Regions from separate parts of the Herbaspirillum sp. Her4 genome, predicted to be linked through region 1. Evidence: predicted binding sites of a transcription regulator. Region 1 holds the regulator's gene; the other holds the start of a gene.
What was found. Region 1 encodes LexA, which represses DNA repair genes until DNA is damaged. Its sites were predicted from a motif close to ACTGTATNNNNATACAGT; they were not measured.
Positions count from the first base shown of each region.

Region 2: ACWFUC_RS11380 (VRR-NUC domain-containing protein) is a predicted target of LexA. The motif match lies at 2,088-2,105, and genes of this name have one in related genera.

Region 1 covers NZ_CM176330.1:3,446,840-3,450,787, reverse strand. The annotation lists gene rplI (50S ribosomal protein L9) at 1-317, opposite strand, end outside; gene rpsR (30S ribosomal protein S18) at 344-628, opposite strand; gene priB (primosomal replication protein N) at 684-983, opposite strand; gene rpsF (30S ribosomal protein S6) at 1,007-1,372, opposite strand; gene lexA (transcriptional repressor LexA) at 1,700-2,356, shown strand; gene ACWFUC_RS15630 (tetratricopeptide repeat protein) at 2,559-3,948, shown strand, end outside.
Region 2 covers NZ_CM176330.1:2,498,242-2,502,189, forward strand. The annotation lists gene ACWFUC_RS11370 (EamA family transporter) at 1-400, shown strand, start outside; gene ACWFUC_RS11375 (lyase family protein) at 430-1,947, opposite strand; gene ACWFUC_RS11380 (VRR-NUC domain-containing protein) at 2,132-3,784, shown strand; gene ACWFUC_RS11385 (ATP-dependent DNA helicase) at 3,781-3,948, shown strand, end outside.

The DNA of each region.
Region 1 (3,948 bases):
CCCTTCTTGCCCAGGGCTTCAGCGATGTCGAAGTTGGTCACGGAACCGAACAGACGGCCGTCAACGCCGGCCTTCTGCGACACTTCCACGGTAGCGCCGGCCAGCTTTTCGCCTTGGGCTTGGGCAGCGGCCAGCTTCTCGGCGGCAGCCTTTTCCAGATCAGCGCGCTTGGCTTCGAATTCAGCGATGGCTGCATCGGTAGCACGGCGGGCCTTGCGTTGGGGGATCAGGAAGTTGCGTGCGAAACCGTCCTTGACGCGCACGACATCACCCAGACCGCCGAGATTCACGATTTTTTCCAACAGAATGACTTGCATGTTTTTCTCCTATTTCTCGACGCTGATTAGGCGTTGTGCAGATCGGTGTACGGCAGCAGGGCCAGGTAACGCGCGCGCTTGATGGCGGTGTCAACTTGACGCTGGTAGTGGGCCTTGGTACCGGTCAGGCGTGCCGGCATGATCTTGCCGTTTTCCTGGACGAAGTCCTTCAGGGTGTCCACGTCCTTGTAATCGACCTGTTCAACGCCAGCGGCGGTGAAACGGCAGAATTTCTTGCGCTTGAACAGCGGGTTTTGCTGTTGGCGCTTGTTTTTCAGCTTGCTTTTATCGAACTTTTTACCGAATGCCATGGTTGGCTCCTGTATCTAAAAATTGGGTAAGGTCTGTTTGGCTACCTTGCGCCGCTCAATCCGGCGCGACCGGGCCAAAATCAACGATATGAAACACGACGCTCTTGCTGTTGCGATTCCTGCGGGCCAAAAAGCCGGTGAACCGGAAGACTTCACCCAGTGCCGCCCTGTTGAGCGCACCGGAGATTTCCCCCGCTGCCAGCGCCGCGATCTCGAATTCGACCTGACGCTTCATGCCAGCCTCCGTCTGCTCCGACTGATGCTGCAACCTGGCAGTGACAATCGGGATACCGGCCGGCGTATAACGCAATACATCACGTTCGGCCAGGCTGGCGATGACTTGAAGCTGGTTCACTCTCCGCTATGGTGTCGCAGCGCTTAAGCTGCCGGAGCTTCGGTACGGCTCTTGGCCGCGTCTTCCTTCTGCACTGCCTTCAGGATGGGCGAAGGACCGGTTTCGGCCTTCTTCATCTTGACGGTCAGGTGGCGCAGGACGGCGTCGTTGAACTTGAAGCCGGTTTCGATTTCAGCCAGCGTTTCGCTGTCGACTTCGATGTTCAGGCAGACGTAGTGAGCCTTGGCCAGCTTCTGGATCTGGTAAGCCAGTTGGCGACGGCCCCAATCTTCGACACGGTGGACCTTGCCGCCGCGGGTGGTGACGATGCCCTTGTAACGCTCGATCATCGCCGGCACTTGCTCGCTTTGGTCCGGGTGGACGATAAATACGATTTCATAATGACGCATGTAGACTCCTTATGGACTTATTGAAGACGCCCACCCCGGCGTCAAGACGGGTGTGGGAAGAGGAAAACCCGAGATCATACTAGGTTTCCGTCCTGACAGCAATGCCAGCGTCACGCCACTGCGGCCGCGGGGCCACAACGCGGGCCCTGCACATCGCCGCCAGCGGCTCAAAACCAGATTCTTCAGTTGCAGCGCGCTCTATATAAATGAGAAAGCTTGCCTTTTCCGCCCCGGAATATGCATGTTGCCGTTGACACAAGGATTGCACCTGTATAAAAATACAGACTGTTCATCCAGACAGCCTTCCCTCCGAGAAAGGCCACCCTCATGCTCAAACTGACTGCGCGCCAGGAACAGATCCTGAACCTGATCAAGAACGCCATCGAGAACACCGGCTTCCCTCCCACGCGTGCAGAGATCGCTGCCGAGTTGGGCTTCCGTTCCGCCAACGCCGCCGAAGAGCATCTGCAGGCCCTGGCCCGCAAGGGCGCCATCGAGATTTCCCCCGGCACCTCGCGCGGCATCCGCCTGCGCGAATCAGGTACCACAGGCATCAGTACTGCACGCCAGATGGCCCTGCCCCATCCCGCCCTGATGCAGCTGAGCCTGCCGCTGATCGGGCGCGTCGCAGCGGGCTCCCCCATCCTGGCCCAGGAACACGTGGAAAAGACTTACCAGGTCGACCCGGCCATGTTCCCGGCCAAGCCCGACTACCTGCTCAAGGTGCGCGGCATGTCCATGCGCGACGCCGGCATCCTGGACGGCGACCTGCTGGCCGTGCGGCGCGCCGACCAGGCGCGCAATGGCCAGATCGTGGTGGCCCGCCTGGCTGACGAGGTCACGGTCAAGCGCTACCAGAAGAGCGGCAGCGTCATCACCCTCTTCCCCGAGAATCCGGAATTCGAGCCCATCATCGTCAAGCCGGAAGACGACCAGTTCGCACTCGAAGGACTGGCCGTGGGATTGCTGCGCAGCTGGAACTGAATTCAGGCCGGCGCGCAGGCCCGACCGCAGGAAAGACGCTGCCAGCGGCGACTGATCGCTTGTTTATGCATGAACCTCCGCTTAAAACGGAGGTTTTTTGCTTTCTATTTAGCTCTTCACCTGTGACCGGTTACGCATATCATCCTTGATGGACAGCTATGCCCGGCGCAATGGATGCGCCCAACCAAGAGGACCCTTTTCGATGTCGACGCGCAAGAGCAGCAACAAGCACGGCAAACATATTCCGGCCCCGGCGGCCGCCAAGTCCAACCTGCAGGATCTGCTGGACGTTCGCAAATGTCTGGACCTGCTCGACAATCGCAAGACCGAGGAAGCCAAGACGATCTGTACAGCCGTACTGGCCCGCGCCCCCAATCTGGTGTTTGCCAACCACGCGCGCGGACTGATCGCCATGCAGGAAGGCCAGTTCGCCCAAGCCGAGCAATACCTGCGCAAGGCCATCGAGGCCGATCCGAACAACGCCGAATACCTGAGCAACCTGGCCGGCACGGTGCTGAGTCAGGATCGCATCGACGAGTCCATCGCCATCTACGAGCGCGCCATCGCCATCGACAAGGAGAACCGGGCGGCACGCATCGGCCTGGCCAATGCCCTGCACGAAAAGAATGATCCGGAAGCCTCGATCAAATATTTCGAGGATGCGGCCCGACGCGAACCGAATGCGCCGGGCCCGCTGTCGCACCTGGGCCGCGCCCTGATCGACGCACGGCGCTTTGACGAGGCGGTCGCCACGATTCTGAAGTCGCTCGAATACCAGATCAATTTCGCTCCCTCCCACACCGCCCTGGGCGAAGCCTTTCATGCCATGGAGATGTACAAGGAGGCCGTAGAGTCCCACAAGACCGCCATCCTGCTCGATCCCCAGGACACCTACGCCCACAACAAGATCGCCGATAGTTATCTGAAAATCAACAAAATCGAAGAAGCTCACGAACACCTGCTGCGCGTCATCGAGATCGCGCCCAAGGATCCGAATGGCTACGTCAAGCTCGGTTCAAGCTACTTCAACACGGGCGACCGCTTCGACGATGCCATGCGCATGTTCAAGCAGGCCCTGGCGCTGGACCCCAAGCACGCCCTCACCTACAACAACATCGGCGCGATCCAGCACGATCATGGCGATTATGACGATGCGCTCGGCAATTTCCGCACGGCATTGGCGCTGCGGCCGAATTACCCGACCGCCAAGCACAACCTGGCACTGACCCTGTTGCTGCGCGGACAGTTCGAGGAAGGCTGGGAGTGCCACGAGAGCCGCCTCACCACCAAGGAACGCGCCCACGTCTACCGCCTGATCCACAAGCTGTTCGAGGTCATTCCGAAATGGGATGGCAAGTCCTCGCTGGCGGGCAAGCGCATCCTGCTGATGCACGAGCAAGGCTTTGGCGACAGCATCCAGTTCCTGCGCTATGCCCGCTTGCTCATGGAGCAAGGTGCCAGCGTGGCGCTGCATGTGAAGAATCCTCTGTACCGCCTGTTCCAATCCTTCACACCGGCAGTGACACTGGTGCGCGAAAGCGATCCCCTGCCACCCTGCGACTGCGCCTATGTGCTCATGAGCCTGCCCTATG
Region 2 (3,948 bases), 950 kb from region 1:
ATTCATTTCCATGGTCTTTGCAGGCTTCACCTCGGTCATCGCCAAACTCGGCTTGACCGGCATCTCCAGCGATCTGGGCTTGGCCATCCGGACCTGCTTCGTGTTCGTCTTCGTCCTCATGTTCGCCGCCGCTGTCGTGCCGGCCGCGCAGTTGAGCGCGGTCACCTGGCAGAACGTCCTCTGGCTCGGCCTCTCGGGTGTGACCACCGCCGTCTCCTGGGTGTTCTACTACAAGGCCATCAAGGCGGGGGACGTGTCCACCGTGGCGCTGATCGACAAGGGCAGTGTCATCGTGGCCTTGCTGATGGCGGTCTGGATTCTCAATGAAGTCATCACGCCCGCCAAGCTGATCGGGGCCGCGCTCATTGCTGCGGGATTGCTGGTGATTTCCCGCGGCTAGGCCAAGCTGCACGGCCCGCCCGGCACGACTTACTTCACCCCCGCCGAGACGGCCATCCGGTCAAAATCCGCATCCAGCTTCTGCAGCGATCCTGCAATGCGCTGCTGCCGGGCCTTGATCCACGCATCCTGCTGCGCCACGCGCGCAGTGGCCTCGCGCAGCATGCGGTCCATCTCGGCGGGTTGCGGACCGCCCACGGTGGCCCGATTGCGCACGATCGCCACCGGATCGAGGGTGCTGCGGAACTCCTGTTCCGACATCGGCAGGGCCTGCGGGAATTCCGAATTCAGCACCGCTTCGTGATAGATGCGCTGCGCCTGGTCATAAGGAAACTCCAGCGGCCGGATGTTGTTGGCCTTGGCATACTCCACCACTTCCGAAGCGAAGTGATGACCCACGCGGAAGGGCAGCTTGTACTTGCGCATGAGCACGTCGGCCAGTTCCTGGGACGCGGTCCAGTCGCTGTTGAGTTCTTCCAGCGCGCGTTTCGGATCGATCACCAGCGCGCCCAGGATGCTTTCCCAGTTCTTCAGGACCTTGACCGTATTGAGCACCATCTCCTTGTTGGGCTTCACCTCCTTGGCATCGCTCATGCCGGGCGGGATGTTGTGCGCCACGATGGCCACGCCCATGCCCTCGGCAATCACCATCGAGGCATCGCGCCGGGTGCTGTTGAGCAGGCCCGGATTGCGCTTCTGCGGCATGGCCGACGACACGTAAGTATTGGCCCCTCCCTCCTGCAACAGGATCCACGGACGCGGCTGCGCATATTGCGTCATCACGTCCTGGATGAAGGCGCCGGCATGCAGGGCAATGGAAGAGACCACCGCGCCCGCTTCCACCGGACCATCCACCGCCGACAGCTGCGCAGCGTCATAGGCGTTGTCGACGATGGCGCCAAAGCCCAGGTAGTCGGCCATGCGCTGGCGGTTCAGTGGCCAGCTGGTGCCGTTGAGGACAGTGGTGCCCATGGCCGAGCGGTCCAGCCGCCCATAGGCTTCGCGCAGGCGCTGGGCATCGCGGTCCAGTGCGGCGGCAAAGCCCAGCAGGTAGTGGCCGTAGCTGTTGGGCTGCGCCGCCACTCCGTTGGTGTAGTTGGGCACGATGGTGTCGCGCTGGCTGGCGGCCAGTCTGACCAGCGCCGCCGTGGTGGCGTTGAGCTGGTTGGCCAGCGTCAGCAGGTCTTCGCGCAGGATGGCCGCACGCAGCGTGGCCAGCATGTCCTGGCTGGAACGGCCGGCGTGCAGCAGCGTGATCTGCGGACCGGCCGCCTGGATCAGCAGCGGCTCGAAGGTGATCACCAGCTTCGGACGCTTGGCACCCGGCAGCTCGCCATCGGCCAGCACCTTGCGGATGCCCTTGACGACCAGCGGGGTCATCGACTTGTCCAGCAAGCCTTCGTCGGTGTTGATCACGGCCGTGGCCTTGTTGATTTCGCCGAGCCAGAAGAATTCATCATGGCGCGGCGTCTGCTGCGCGTGCAAGGGCGCGGCGCAAGCCAGCAGGGCAGCGGACAGCGCGAAGGCGAGGGTGGAAAGCTTGGGCAAGGCGGTCTCCTGGAAGTGTTGATTGGTCTGTGCAGGGCGACTATCTTAGCGGGCAGTCGCGATTCAGGTTGAAGGTGAACAGAGCCTGATATTTCAGGTATCTCGTCTCCAAAGTGTAGTTATTGGCATCTACGCGATATACTGTGCATCCATACAGTTCCTTTCTTGCCTGCTTTTCGCCGCAATGTCCGCCGTCCCCGATCACCGTTTTTACTACCTGAGCAATTTCCAGCAGGCGCTGGATTGGCTGGGGCAGCGCTATGCCGACCTGCTGCAGGACGAGGAGCGCGCTTTCCTGCTGCGTTTCCCGGCCTTGCCGCTGGCTGCGCGGGCGCTGTTCGTGCGCATGATGATGCGCAAGGGCGAGCACTTCCGCGCCAGTCGTCTGGCTTATCCGGAGATCGGCTGCCCGCTGCAGGCGTCCCGCGATCTGCCGCCGGAGTGGGTGGAGCAGGATGCGCCGCTGTCGCTGGCCCAGGTCTTCGCGCTGGCGACCAAGCCGGAGCTGCTGCGCTGGTTCAGCGTGCGCGGTGCGCTCAAGACGGCGCGCAAGGACAGCTTGCTGGCGGCACTGGAAAGCGATCCCCTTCATGCCGCGCCGCGCTGCCTGTCGCAATGGACTGCGCCGGGGCAGGGCGGGGAAGCGGTCCTGCGCATGCGGGTTGGCGGCCTGTGTGAACGTTTGCGTTTGATGTTCTTCGGCAACCTGCGCCAGGACTGGAGCGAATTCGTGCTGGCCGATCTGGGTACGCTGCGCTATGAACAGATCGCCCTTTCTGCCGAGGCGCGCGGTTTTCGCAGCCGCACCGACATTGATCTTTACCTGCAACTCCAGGCCTGCAAGCAGCGCTTCGAGGCCGGTGACAAGGTCGCTGCCGTGCTCGACGCGCTACCCGCGGAGCGCTTCGACAATCCCTGGCTGGAGAGCCGCCGTGAACGCCTGCTGTTCCAGCTCGGCCAGCATTGCGAGAAGGCCGGCGACTGGCCACAGGCACAGCAGATCTACGCTGCCTGCCGTTATCCCGGTGCACGGGCACGCGCCATCCGCGTGCTGGAAAAACTGGGCCGCTTCGGTCCCGCACAAGCCCTGCTGACGATCGCCCGGCAATCGCCCGAGAGCGAGGCGGAACGCCAGCAACTGCTGCGCATCGCGCCGCGCCTGGCGCGCCAGCTGGGTTTGCCGCCGGCGCTGCGGCCGCGCCCCGCCGTGGTCGATCAGATCGAGCTCGTGTTGCCGGCCGAGGGCGGCCGCGTCGAGCGGTCGGTGCAGTTGCATTTGCAGCGGGCTGATGCGCCGGTGTTCTATGTCGAAAACGCGCTGGCCAATGCCCTGTTCGGCTTGCTGTGCTGGGAAGCGCTGTTCGCGCCCATTCCCGGCGCCTTCTTCCATCCCTTCCAGCGCGAGCCGGCCGATCTCTTGAGCGCCGATTTCGCGGCGCGTCGGCGCGATGTGCTGGCGCGCTGCCTGCGCCGTTTCGATGACGGCAGCTACCGTGCGCATCTCCTTGCCACCCATGAGAGCAAGCACGGCCTGCAATCGCCCTTCGTCGCCTGGGGCTGGGTCACGCGCGAGCTGCTGCTGATGGCGCTGGACTGTATCCCCGCTGCACATCTGAAGCTGTGGTGCCTGCGCATCCTTGACGACATTCGAGAGAACCGCAACGGCTTCCCCGACCTGATCCAGTTCTGGCCGCAGCAAGGGCGCTATCGCATGGTCGAAGTCAAAGGCCCGGGCGACCGCCTGCAGGACAACCAGCGCCGCTGGCTGGACTACTGTGCGCAACACGCCATGCCGGTGGCGGTGTGCTACCTGCAATGGGAACAGGCGGCAGCATGAACGAGGCGCTCTCGGCCGGCGCTGCGCAAGAGCAGTCCGCACCGCGCTACACCGTCTCGGTTCGTGCACTGTGCGAATTCACCGCCAAGCAGGGCGATCTCGATCTGCGCTTCACGCCCACACCCACCGCCCAGGAAGGCATCGCCGGTCACGCCATCGTGACG